Regions from separate parts of the Pseudoduganella lutea genome, predicted to be linked through region 2. Evidence: predicted binding sites of a transcription regulator. Region 2 holds the regulator's gene; the other holds the start of a gene.
The links. Region 2 encodes FliA, which starts transcription of late flagellar genes. Its sites were predicted from a motif close to CTAAAGTTTNNNNNNNNNNNGCCGNTA; they were not measured.

Region 1: a site for FliA is predicted at 4,681-4,707, ahead of EWM63_RS06355 (flagellar protein FliT). Genes of this name have one in related genera too.

Annotation. Positions count from the first base shown of each region.
Region 1 covers NZ_CP035913.1:1,504,683-1,511,449, reverse strand. The annotation lists gene bufB (MNIO family bufferin maturase) at 1-312, shown strand, start outside; gene EWM63_RS06375 (DUF883 family protein) at 309-680, opposite strand; gene EWM63_RS06370 (RNA-binding S4 domain-containing protein) at 796-1,026, opposite strand; gene fumC (class II fumarate hydratase) at 1,107-2,504, opposite strand; gene EWM63_RS06360 (type IV pilus assembly protein FimV) at 2,635-4,296, shown strand; gene EWM63_RS06355 (flagellar protein FliT) at 4,372-4,638, opposite strand; gene EWM63_RS06350 (HDOD domain-containing protein) at 4,747-5,562, opposite strand; gene EWM63_RS06345 (M13 family metallopeptidase) at 5,847-6,767, shown strand, end outside.
Region 2 covers NZ_CP035913.1:4,476,284-4,483,050, reverse strand. The annotation lists gene motD (flagellar motor protein MotD) at 1-766, opposite strand, end outside; gene EWM63_RS19000 (flagellar motor protein) at 778-1,524, opposite strand; gene EWM63_RS18995 (RNA polymerase sigma factor FliA) at 1,506-2,237, opposite strand; gene EWM63_RS18990 (MinD/ParA family ATP-binding protein) at 2,254-3,078, opposite strand; gene flhF (flagellar biosynthesis GTPase FlhF) at 3,071-4,498, opposite strand; gene flhA (flagellar biosynthesis protein FlhA) at 4,757-6,767, opposite strand, start outside.

The DNA of each region.
Region 1 (6,767 bases), 3.0 Mb from region 2:
GCCGTGTTTGCATCGGCCTGGGCCGTGGTACCGCTGTGGCAAGCCCACCAGCCGGACAGCGGGGTACCATTCCCGCACGACATCGCGGCGCCTTCCTGGGGCCTGGTGGTCCGGCGCGGCTGGCAGCCGGAGGTGCTGGCGCAGGATGCCGCCGCGTGGCAAGCACTGGCAGCGCTGGCAGCGGGCGCGACGGTGGGCGAGGCGCTCGACGCGGCACTGGCGGTGGATGCGGAATTCGACCTGGTGCCCCGGCTGGGGCAGTGGATTGCGCACGCCGCGTTCGCGGCGCTGCGCATGGCGGAGGAAGACTAGCGGAAAGCGCGCAACAGCCGGGCTTCGCCGGTGCTGTCGCGATGGAGCAGGCTGGCTTCGTGCGTGGCGGCGATCATGCGCTCGAGCTGTGCATCCTCGATCCGTTGCAGTTCCTCATTGGCGAAGGCCAGTGCCTGCGCCAGCTGCTCGCGCGCGGCGCGGTAGGCGCCGTCACGCGCGCTGTTGGTGCAGTTGAGCAAATCTTCGGCATTGTCGATCACTTGCTGCAAATCGCCGATCAGGCGCTGCTGCATGGGATGCGGGGAAGGGGGCTGCGAGGGTGCTGCAACGGGTGCTGCAGCTGGTGCTGCCTTTTGCAACGAGGTTTTTGGCGGTTCAGGGTGTCGGGTGGGATCGAGGTGGTCCATGGGTGCTCCGGATAGATATTTCCTTCCGCAAATCCGTCCACTATAGCCGCCGAGGTGGCGCAGGATTTGCGGAAGATCAAGACCCGTCGGAACCTTATTGACCCGGGCCGTTGCCTTATCGACCCGGAACGTTGCCTTTGACGGCGATGCGCACGTCGCCGACGGCAACCTGCTGGCCGGCGCGGATCTTGGCGGTCTTGCGCAATTCCTGCTTGCCATCCACGCGCACATCGCCGCTGGCCACGATCTGCTTGCCGGCGCCGCCGCTGTCGCACAGGCCGACCACCTTCAGCAACTGGTTCAGTTCAATAAATTCCGACGTTAATTCAAAGTCTACTTTTTGCATTCTATCCTCGTTTCGATGGGGCCGGAGAAATTTAATTGTTCCGTTACTAACTTTATTCGCATCCGGCCCGTGCCGCCGGGTCAGCCTTTCGCACCCGGTCGTGTCATGTCCAGCGGCACGATCCAGGTATCGAACTGCTCCGCCGTGACAAAGCCCAGGGCCAGCGCCGCTCCCTTCAGCGTGGTGCCTTCATGCTGCGCCTTCTTGGCAATCTGGGCGGCGCGATCATACCCGATGTGGGGCGCCAGCGCGGTCACCAGCATCAGCGAGCGCGCCATCAGCTCGCCGATCCGTTCGCGGTTCGGCTCGATGCCGCGCGCGCAGTGCTCGTCGAAGCTGCGCATGCCGTCCGCCAGCAGGCGCGCGCTTTGCAGGAAGTTGTGGGCGATCAGCGGCTTGTAGACGTTCAGTTCGAAGTTGCCGGAAGCGCCGCCGAAGGAAATGGCCACGTCGTTGCCGAACACCTGGGCGCACAGCATCGTCACGGCTTCGCACTGGGTCGGGTTGACCTTGCCCGGCATGATCGAGCTGCCCGGCTCGTTCTCGGGAATGGTAATTTCGCCCAGCCCGGAGCGCGGGCCGGAAGCCATCCAGCGCACGTCGTTGGCGATCTTGAACAGCGCCGCCGCCAGGGTTTTCAGGGCCCCGTGCGCCGCCACGAGTGCTTCGTGGCCAGCCAGCGCGGCAAACTTGTTGTCGGCGGTGCGGAACGGCAATTGCAGGCGCTGCGCCAGTTCCGCGGCGATCCGCGTCGCGTATTCCGGGTGGGAATTGAGCCCGGTACCGACGGCGGTGCCGCCCGCGGCCAGCTCCAGCACGGCGGGCAGCGTATGCTCGATCGCGCGCTCCACGTAGTCGAGCTGGGCCACGTAGCCGGAGAATTCCTGGCCCAGCGTCAGCGGGGTGGCATCCTGCAGATGGGTGCGGCCGATCTTGACGATATCGGCAAACGCCTGCGCCTTGCCGGCCAGCGTGGCGCGCAGCTGGCGCAGCGCCGGCAGCACGTCGGTTGCCAGCGCCACACCGGCCGCCACATGCATCGCCGTGGGGAAGATATCGTTCGACGACTGGCCCTTGTTGACGTCGTCGTTCGGGTGCAGCGTGCGCTCCTCGCCGCGCACCCCGCCCAGCAGCTCGGAACCGCGGTTGGCCAGCACTTCATTCATGTTCATGTTCGATTGCGTGCCCGAACCCGTTTGCCAGACCGACAAGGGAAACTCGCCGGCATGCCGGCCTTCCAGCACTTCGTCGGCGGCGCGCATGATCGCATCGGCCTTGGTGGCATCGAGAACGCCAAGGTCGACATTGACGCGCGCCGCGGCCCGCTTCACGTTGGCCAGCGCAGCGATCAGCTCGGGCGCCATCTTTTCAGTGGAAATGTGGAAGTGATGCAGCGAGCGCTGCGTTTGCGCCCCCCATAGCTGGTGTGCCGGCACATCGATCGGGCCAAAACTGTCGCGTTCGGTTCTGCTGTCCATGGCGTCCTCTGTGTAAAAGATGCATTAAGTGTAACCCACGCATGAAATTCGGTCCGGGCACTCAAAAAATGCGAATTTCCGCCGTTAAACACTTACGTCACGGAAATTTTCATTTACCATTTCAATCACCATGCCGCTCTTGCTTCGTTCTCCCCTGGCCGTGCTGGCGTTTTTCGCCGTCGCGTCCGCCGCCACCGGTGCCCATGCCGCCGAATTCGGCGATGCCTCGGTGCGCTCGTTCAGCGGCCAGCCGCTGTCGGCCGATATCGAACTGACCGACCTGACCGCGCAGGAACTGGCTGACTTGCAGGTGCGCCTCGCCCGGCCGGATGTGTTCCGGGGGGCCAATGTGAAGATGAGTCCGGCACTGGCCGGCGCCAGCGTCTCGATCGTGCGGCGCAACGATCGCCGCGTGTTGCACGTGACCACGAGCGCCCCGGTGCAGGGCGACGTGCTGCACCTGTATTTCCAGCTGGTTTCGGGCGGCAAGGAACGCGTGCGCAGTGTGTCGCTGTGGCTGTCGCCGGACCCGACTCCCGCGCCCATGCCGGCGCCAGCCACCCCGGCCATCCCTGACGCACTGGCCGCCGCGCCGGTGCCAGCTGTCGAGCGCACCGCCAAGCCCGTGGTCCGGCGCGCCGGCGGCGAACGCCCCGGGGCGCTGGTCGCCACGGTTTCGCCCGGCAGGGAAGCCACCGCGAAGGAACAGGAACTGCTTGGCGCCATCGGCCGGGCAATCGGCGCGCATGGCGGCAAGGTGGCGGAACGCGAGCCGGTCAAGGCCGTGTCCGGCAAGCAGGAAAACCACAGCGCCGAATCCAGGGATGTACGCAAGGAAGCGCTGAAATACGCATCGACCGCCGACGATTTCAAGCGTGGCGCCAAACCGGCCACGCAACCGGCCAAGCCCGCGGTGGCGGAGCGCAAGGTTTCGCCGGCGCAGGAACCCGTGCCTGCACAGGCAGCCGAGCCCGCGCCGGAAAACAAGGCGCCGCAGCGGTCCTTCCTGTCGTCGAAGGCTGAACTGGCCGAGGCGGCCCGGGCCACGCGTGCCAGCGTGGAGGGCGGCACGGCGCCGGCCGTTCCGCAAAAAACCGCGAAAGCCCCGGAAGCGGCCGCCCCGGTCCGGCCAGCCGCCGCGCAGCCCGACATGGCGATGTTGAACAAGCTGTCCGAACTGGAAGGCAAGCTGAAAACGTTGCAAGCGCAGCTGGGAATCGCCAACGAGGCGGGCGCCGCCCGTGTCACGGCGCCGGTTGCCGGCACCCCGGTCGAAGGCAAGCCGATGGACGGCAAGCCTGTCCTTGCGCCCGAGGCACCGAAACCCGCGAACCCGGTCCCGGCGACACGCACACCGGACGTCGCCACCGTTGCCGCCGCAGCCGCGGCGCAGCCGGCACCCGCCGCAAAGGCCGATGTGGTACAGCCGCCACCAGCCGGGACGGGGACGGAACATGCCGCAGCCGGCGCTACCATGCCGGTTCCCCCCGTCGAGGAAGCAAAGGCCCAGCCCGAGGTCAAGAAACCCGAGGAAAAGAAGGAAGCCGCGCCGCCACCGCCAGAACCCAAGAAGCCCATCAAGATCTCCCGGCCTAAGCTGCTGATGTTCCTGTTCGCCGGCTTCCTCGTGCTGGTGGCGATGTTTGGCGTGGCCGTGCACTTCATCCGCAAGAAAAAGATGCGGCGCAGCCCGATCGTGCGGCAAACCTGGAGCCGCGACGAGGACGATGCGCCGGTGCGCATCGAGCCGGCCATCGCACCAGCGGCGCCGCCCGAGAGCAAGGTGGCCTGATCGCGGGGCCCGCCGTGGGCCACCGCCAATAAAAAAGCGCCCCGAAGGGCGCTTTTTTATTGGCAGGCGGATAACTCAGCCGTTCAGGCGGCCCATCCATGGTTCGGTCACGTCGCGGATCGCGCGGTCGTTGGCCATGATCTGCTTGAGCAGGTCGATCTTGCGCTGGCGGGCATTGCCTTCCAGTGCCGGCACGCCACCGATGGCGGCCACCGATTGTACGGCGCACTGGGTTTCCAGGCGGCCCAGCGTCGTCCAGTCGCTGGCCTGGGCAGCCATGGCCATCTTGCTGGTCAGTCCGGCAATATTTTCATACATCGAGAGAACGTCGGTGGAGTTCATGGCGCGCCTTGTAAATCGTAACGGATTACTGCTTGTCATGATTTACGTCAGGCGCGGCGGGAACTTTAGGCTTTTTGAAAAAAAATTTGAAAATAGTTTTCGGCATTGTCACTTCATCATCTCGTCGAGCCCTGCCGCCAGTTCATCGGGCGATGGCATCTCGTCGATGACGGTATCGGCGTCGAGGCCCAGCATCGCGGCGACCTCCTGCGGAAAGTCTTCGGCCAGGTGAGCTTCCTCCAGCGCGCGGGCGCGCCAGGCAGCCACGTGGACGACGGCCGCGAGCCGGTCCACGGCGCCGCGCTCCAGTGGCGCGGGGAACGCCGCGATGGCATCCGAGAACACGGCGGGAAACTGCCAGCGCCGCGCCAGCTCGGCGCCCACGTCGGCATAGGTAAAGCCCAGCGCTTCGCGCTCGACGGCAAGGCGGCGCCCGTCGAGCGGCGCCGCAATGGCGTCCAGCGCCACGGCCTTGTCGGGCATGCCCGCATGGATCACCAGTTGGCCGATCGCATGCATCATGCCGATCGTGAAGGCCAGCTCCTGGTTGTCGCGGGTTTTCTTCGCCAGCCACTTCGCGGATGCGGCCGTGCGCATGCTGTAGCGCCAGAAATCGCCCAGGTCGAGCCCGGTGACCGACTTGAAACCGTTGACGAGCCCTGAGCTGATGACGAGCGTGCGCACGGCCACGAAACCCAGCATCAGCACCGCGTCCTCGACGGTGGCGATACTGCGCGACAGGTTGTAGTAGGCGGAGTTTGCCAGGCGCAGCAGCTTGGCACTCAACACCGGATCGAGCGACACCTTGCGGGCGATCTCTTCGGTGGATACGGAGGCCTTGTCGAAGCTGGCCACCAGTTCCTGGACCACCTTCGGTGCCGTCGGCAGCGCGGTGGGCTGGTCGAACAAATCTTCCAATGTCATCGTGCTTTCTCCGAAATAATTTCCGTAAGTGAACTATAGCCCTGTCGGTGGCCTGGCAAAAGCACTATCTGAACCCTTGCATGCCGGCCCGACTTCGGCAGGCTATCCGCGATTTGCGCAGTCTGTCGCACGGCGCTCGTCATGGCGCGGCTGCGGGACTACAGTGGAGACTGGCGTACCACGCCGAAAAATCCGTTCACACAGATAAAACAAGGGACTTTATGGAAGCATTCCGAGTATTGCGCCGTCCGCCGCGGACGAGCACCCTCGCCCTGGCGCTGAGCATGGCGCTGAGTACGGTACTGGCCTCGACCAGCGCCGGCGCGCAGCAAACCGCGCCCCTGGCTGCCCCGCAGCAAGCCGCCACGGCCGTGCCGCCGGGCGATGATTTTTACCTGTTCGCCAACGGCCAGTGGCTGGCCGCCACGGAGATTCCCGCCGACCGCGGCAGCTGGAGCGCCGCCAACGCGGTGGTCGATGAAACAAACGGGCGCATCCTGCAATTGATCGAGGCCGCCAGCCGCCCGGGCGCATCGACCGATGCCAGAAAGGTGGCCACGTATTACGGCGCCATCATGGACGAAGCCGGTATCGAAGCGCGCGGCATCGCCCCGCTCAAGCCGATGCTCGACAAGATCGCCGCGATCCGCGACAAGGCCGGCCTCGTGCAAGCGCTCGGCGCCAGCCTGCGGGCCGACGTCGATCCGCTCAACGCCACCGACTTCAGTACCGAGAACCTGTTTGGCCTGTGGATCGCCCAGGGCTTTACCGACCCCGACAATTACATGCCTTATCTGCTGCAGGGCGGCCTCGGCATGCCGGACCGGGCGTTCTACCTGGAAGAAAACGAGCGGATGGGCCGGCTGCGCACGGCCTACCAGGCCCATATCGCCGCCATGCTGAAGCTGGCCGGCTTCACGGAACCGGAAGCGCGCGCCGCCCGCGTGTTCGAACTGGAGCGCAGGCTGGCGCAGTCGCATGGCTTGCGCGAAGAGTCGTCCGATGTCAGGAAGGCCAACAATGTGTGGACCGACAGGGACTTCGCCGCCAAGGCTCCCGGCCTCGACTGGAAGGTGTTCTTCCACAGCGCCGGTCTCGGCAAGCAAAAGAAATTCATCGTCTATCACCCGACCGCGATCACCGGCGCCGCCGCCCTCGTGGCCGAGATGCCGGTGCAGACATGGCAGGACTGGCTCGCGTTCCAC
Region 2 (6,767 bases):
TGGGGCCGGTCGGGATTTCCATTTCCGGATCCGGCACCGCCGACAGGATCGTGACCGCCACGCGCCGGTTGCGGGCGCGGCCGACCGGGTCGTCGTTCGGCGCCACCGGGTGGTTCGAGGCATGGCCGACGGCAGTCAGCCGCTCGGGGGCGACGCCGGATTCGATGAACAGCCGGACCACAGTAGCGGCGCGCATCGACGACAACTCCCAGTTCGACGGATAGATGTTGCGCACCGGCTGGTCGTCGGTATGCCCTTCGACCTGCACCGCGTGCGGGTCGTTCTTCAGCAGCGACGCCACGGCGGTCAGCGCCTCGCGCGATTCGTTCGTGAGCTGCGCTTCGGCCGGGTCGAACAGCACGCTGGCATTGATTTCGACGGACACGCCGCGGCTGTTCTGCGTGACGCGTACCTTGCCCTCCTTTACCAGCGGGGCCATCGTCGATTGCAGGTCCTGCGCGAGCTTGGTCATCGAGGCGCGCTCCTGGCGCATCATTTCCTGGCGCTTCTTCAGGTTCGGATTCGGGATCGGCTGGTTCAGCACTTCGGTATTGGGTTTGACGTTGGCGCCCTGCCCGCCCAATGCATCGCCCAGCGCATCGGAAAAGATCCGGTACTTGCCGATGTTGACCGACGAGATCGCATACATCACCACGAAGAACGCAAACAGCAGCGTGATGAAATCGGAATACGAGATCAGCCAGCGTTCGTGGTTTTCCGGTTCCTCGTCGAACGGGCGGCGCGCGCGGCGGTACTGGAAGCTCATCGCGGTGTGTCCTAATAATCCTGCATCAGCGTGGCGATGCGCTCGTCCATGATGCGGGAGAAATCGCCGCTGGCGATGTCGTGGAAGACGGCGGCGGCGATTTCCTGCTGGTGCACCTGGGCGATGACGATGTTCTTGAGCTTGTTGGCGACCGGGTAGAAGAACAGGTTCGCCAGCCCCACGCCATAGATCGTGGAAACGAAGGCCACGGCGATGCCGGGCCCGAGCCGGGAGGGGTCGGTGAGGTTTTCCATCACGTGGATGAGGCCCAGCACGGCGCCCAGGATACCGATCGTGGGCGAGTAGCCGGCGGCCGATTCCCAGATGCGCACGGCCTGCCGCTCCGCCGTTTCAAACGCCGTGATCTCCGTGTCGAGCAGCTGGCGCAGCTTGTCGGGGTTGATGCCGTCGATCACCATGCGCAAGCCCTTGGCCAGGAAGACATTGCGCGCACCGGCCATGTGGCGTTCCAGCGCCAGCGGGCCTTCGCGGCGGATGGTCTGGTTCCAGGCCTGGATGTCGCGCGCGAGCAGGATGCGGCTGTCCTTCGGGGGGCGGAATACCCAACGCAGCATGAGGACGCCGCGCCGCAGCGTGGCGGGCCGGGTCTGCAGCAGCACGGCGCCGAACGTGCCGACGACCACGATCGCAAACGCGGCGGGCTGGACCAGCGACGACGGATTGCCGCCCTCCAGTGCCATGCCCACCACCAGGCCGGCCAGCGCCAGCAGCAGACCCGCTACGCTGGACCAGTCCATGCCTGCTCTCGCAACGTGGCGCGCAGCCGGGATACCGCCTGGGTATGCAGCTGCGACACGCGTGATTCGGAGACGCCCATGACGGCGCCGATTTCCTTCAGGTTCAGTTCTTCTTCGTAATACAGGCCCATCAGCAGCTTTTCACGCGGCGGCAAGGCATCGATCGCGTTGATGACGGCCTGGCGGAACCCGGTGTCCATCAGCGAGCGCAACGGATCGGCTTCGTCGTCCTGCGCATAGCGCTCGAGGAAGCTGTCGCTGCCGTCCTCGTTCTTGAAATCCTCGTAGTACAGCAGCTGGTGACCGCCGCCCTCGCCCAGCATTTCCTGGTAAGCCTCGAGCGAGAGCTTGAGCGATTGGGCCACTTCGGATTCGGCGGGCGGACGGCCCAGCTTTTGCTGCAGCACGGCCATGGCGTTTTCGATCTTGCGCATGTCCTGCCGCAGCGTGCGGGGCATCCAGTCGCTGCTGCGCAATTCGTCGAGCATGGCCCCGCGGATGCGCATCACCGCATAGGTTTCAAACTGGGCACCGTGCGTTTCTTCGTAGCGGTTGATCGCGTCGAGCAGGCCGATCATGCCCGCCTGTACCAGGTCATCCACTTCCACGCTGGGCGGCAATTTTGCCTTCATGTGGTGGGCAAGGCGCTTCACGAGGGGCATGTGCTCCGTCAGCAGCGAATCCTTGTTCACCTTCCCTTTGACCGTGTACATATATTTCTATTCTTGTTCAGTGCTGCATAGGGTGGCCGCTCCCCGCAAAATGCGACGGCGCGGCCAGCGCGAACCGCCCCGCCAGTTGACGAAACGCGACCGAGGCACCCGCCAGCGGAAACGCGTCCACCACGGCGCGACCCAGGCGCGCCGCGCGGTGCAGGTATTCATCGGCCGGCACCGAGCCCATCGACACGAGATTCACGGCTAGGTAACGGCTTGCCGCCTGTGCCATATTATCGTAAACGACCCGCGCCTCCCGTTCGGACGCACCGGTGACGACGATGCCGAACGGGCGCCGGCCCAGCTCGTGGTTAAGGCGCTTGATCATCATGTAGGCATTCGTGATCGACGTGGCGCTGTTCGATACCTGCACCACGATTTCCGAGCTGGCCATGACCGGCACCGGGAATGCCTCGCCGTCGAACTCGCCATCGACGAGGACGATGCCGGCCTGCGCGGCCAGCACGTCGAACGCCTTGGCCAGGCGGCGTGCTTCCGGGGGGCCGTTGCGGGGTTCGCCGCGCGTCATCGACACCACGTTGAAGCCCTGCGGCACTTCATGGATGACTTCGTTCAGCGCGCATTCCTGGCGCGCCACGTTCAACAGGCTGGCCCCGTTGTCGATGCCCAGGCGCGAGGCCACGCCATGCGCGCTGGCGCACGCATCGACCAGCACCACGTCGTTGCCGGCACGCGCCAGCGAGGCCCCCAGGTTGACGAGCATGGCGCCCTTGTCGTCCTGCGGCGTGGCGGACAGGAACGTGACGATGCGGGGCCGCGGCGGCCCCGCCAGCATCCGCCGCAGTCCTTCCGCCTGATCGAAATTGAAGTTAGCCAAGGTGTACCTCGCGCAGTCCATCGTTGCCGGCGGCCGCCATCAGCATCGGCAGCTCGCCATCGGTATATTCGGACACATCCTTCTTCAGCCGGAATGCCCGCTCCACGAGCTCGGCCGGCTGGGCCAGGTGCAGGTCTTCCGGCACGCGCTGGCCATTCGACACATAGAACAGTTGCAGCTTCTGGCGGATGACGACGTCGAGCACATTGCCCAGCGACGCCGCCTCGTCCAGCTTCGTGATGATGCCGCCGGCCAGGCCGCTGCCCTGGTAGGCGCGCACGACTTCGGTCAGCGTTTCCTGCGTGGACGTGGCGTTCAGGCACAGCAGCCGTTTGACGTCGACATCGGTGCCCTGCAGCATTGCCACCTGCTCGGTGACCATCTGGTCGCGCTGGCTGACGCCGACCGTGTCGATCAGCACCGTGTGCTTGTTGCGCAGCTCTTTCAGTGCGATCCGCAAGTCGGCCTCATCCTTGACGGAATGTACCATCACGCCAAGGATCTTGCCGTAAATGCGCAGTTGTTCGTGCGCGCCGATACGATAGGCATCGGTGGTGATGAGCGCCAGCTTTTCCGGGCCATGGCGCATCACGCAGCGGGCCGCCAGCTTGGCCGTGCTGGTGGTCTTGCCGACGCCGGTGGGGCCCACCAGTGCGAACACCCCGCCGCGCTCGATCAGCGCATCCTCATTGGCCATCGCTCCCACATTACGCGCCAGCACGGTGCGGATCCAGCGCGACGCTTCGTCGGCACCGCGGCCGGCCGGCAGCTTGTCGAGCAGGCGGCGCGCCAGCGTCGTGGAAAAGCCCGCCGCCAGCAATTCGCGCAGCACGGCCGCCTTGTGCGGCTCGCGCTGCTGCGTATTGCCCCACGACAGTTCGGCCAGCTGGGTTTCCATCATGCCGCGCATGGCGCGCAGCTCGCTCATCATGCCGTGCATCTCGGCGGCCGCGTTGGCCTTGGCGGAATTCACCGCCTCGGCCACCAGCGCCGTGATACCGGCCATGTCCACCGCGGGCTGCGCCGATGGCATCGGCTGCATCGCTTGCGGCGCGGACTGCATCGCCTGCGCGAACGGCGCGCGCGGCACCGGTGCCGCGGCCATCGCCGGGCGGGCGGCCATCATCGGCTCGGGCGCGGCCGGGCGCGCCGGCGGTGCCATGGGGCGCTGCATCGGCGGCGCCTGCGGGCGTGCCATATGCGCCGCATGGCCGTCGTCCAGGTCCAGGTGGGGCGCGCCGGGCGGCGCATCGTCGACGGGACTGGCCAGCGAAGCGGCATCGTCATTGGCCAATGCCAGGATCTCCACCACGCCATCCATCGGGCGATTCGACAGGATCACCGCATCCGGCCCCAGCGCCTCGCGCACCTTCCGCAGCGCCTCACGCGACGTGGGCGCGGTAAATTTCTTGACGTTCATTGCTGCTCCTGTTCGCCATGCACAGAGATTTTCTCGATGGTGAAATTATTGACGATGCCGCAGAGTAAGCATCATTTGAACAGGCGGGGAAAAGGGGGGTATTTCAAGAATCGCGCTAAGGCCGGGCCCGTGTCCACCATGGGGTCAACCCCATTTGTGGACACGAACTCGGCCTTGGCTGAGCGTGCTCAGGCTGAGCTCGTGTCCGATTTCGGGGTTGACCCCATGGTGGACACGGGCTGGACAGTAGTCACGATGTCAGGTATTGCCGACCAGAGCGGTTACGCGGATCGTCTTCGATTCCGGAATTTCCGCATGCGACAGCACTTTCAGCTGCGGCAGCGCGCGGCGCAGGAAGCGCGACAGCAGCGGCCGCAGCGGGCCCGGCACCAGCAGCACCGGGTTGACGCCCAATGCCTCCTGCTGGGCCGACGCTTGCGCCGCTTGCTGGGCGATCGTGTCGGCCAGGCCCGGCTCGATGCCCGCGCCATCGGCGCCGCCCTGCGCCAGCGCCTGCATCAGCAGCCGTTCGAGGCGGTTATCGAGCGTCATCACGGACAGTTCGCCATTGCCCGGGAACAGTTGCTGGACGATCGCCCGGCCCAGCGCGATGCGCACCAGCGATGTCAGCTCGTTCGGATCCTGCGTGTGCACGGTATGTTCGGCCAGCGCCTCGATGATGGTGCGCATGTCGCGGATGTGCACGCCCTCGGCCAGCAGGTTCTGCAGCACTTTCTGCAGCGCCGACAGCGAAATCGTCTTCGGCACCAGGTCTTCGGTGAGCTTGGGCGCTTCCTTGCCCAGGTGGTCGAGCAGCGCCTGCACCTCGCCGCGACCCAGCAGTTCCGCCGCATGCGACGTGATCAGGTGGTTCAGGTGCGTCGCGACGACGGTGCCGGCATCGACCACCGTGTAGCCCATGCCCTGCGCCTGGTCGCGCAGGCTGGCGTCGATCCACACCGCCGGCAGGCCGAACGCGGGATCGGTGGTGGCCAGGCCAGGCAGCGTGCCGCTCGCCATGCCCGGATTGATCGCCAGGTACTGGCCATTGAACGCTTCGCCCGTGCCCACTTCCACGCCCTTGAGCGTGATGCGGTAGGCGGAAGGCTTCAATTCGAGGTTGTCGCGGATGTGCACCGGCGGCGCCAGGAAACCCACTTCCTGGGCGAACTTCTTGCGGATGCCCTTGATGCGCTTGAGCAGCTCGCCGCTCTGCGCCTTGTCCACCAGCGGGATCAGGCGGTAGCCCACTTCCAGGCCCAGCGTGTCGACGGCCAGCACGTCGCTCCACGTGGCCTCCTCGTTCTCGGCTGCCGCGCCGCCCTGCCCGCCCGCGGCCGGGCCGCCCGCCCCCGCACCCGCGCCGCCAGCGCCGGCACCGCCACCCGGGCTGGCTGGCCGGGGCGCGGTACCGCTTTCTCCCGCGGCCTCGTCACGCTTGGCCAGCAGGTAGCCGCCGCCGGCCAGCGCGCCACCCAGCAGCAGGAACACGAGGTTCGGCATGCCGGGAATCAGGCCCAGGCCGCCGATGATCGCGGCGGTGATGTACATGACCTGCGGCTTGGCGAACAGCTGGCCGACCAGCTGCGAGCCGATATCCTTTTCCGATGCCACGCGCGACACGACGGCACCCGCCGCCAGCGAGATGATCAGCGACGGAATCTGCGCCACCAGGCCGTCACCGATGGCCAGCAGCGTGTAGGTGCGCACGGCGTCGCCGAAGGCCATGTCGTGCATAATCAGGCCGACCAGCAGGCCGCCGACGATGTTGATGACCGTGACCAGGATGCCGGCCACCGCATCGCCGCGCACGTATTTCGACGCACCGTCCATCGCGCCATAGAATTCCGCTTCCATCGACACTTCGGCGCGCCGCTGCTTGGCATCGGCCTCGCCGATCAGGCCGGCGTTCAGGTCGGCGTCGATCGCCATCTGCTTGCCCGGCAGTGCATCCAGTGCGAAGCGCGCGCCCACCTCGGCGATCCGGCCCGCGCCTTTCGTGACCACGACGAAGTTGATGATGGTAAGGATGATGAACACCACGATACCCACCGTGTAGTTACCGCCGATCAGGAAGTGGCCGAACGCCTCGACCACCTTGCCGGCCGCATCCGGCCCCGTGTGCCCTTCGGTCAGCACGATACGGGTGGACGCCACGTTCAGCGCCAGGCGCAGCATCGTCGTCAGCAGCAGCACGATCGGGAACGCCATGAAATCGAGCGGCTTGACCGTGTACAGGGCGGTCAGCAGCACGATGACGGAAATGGCG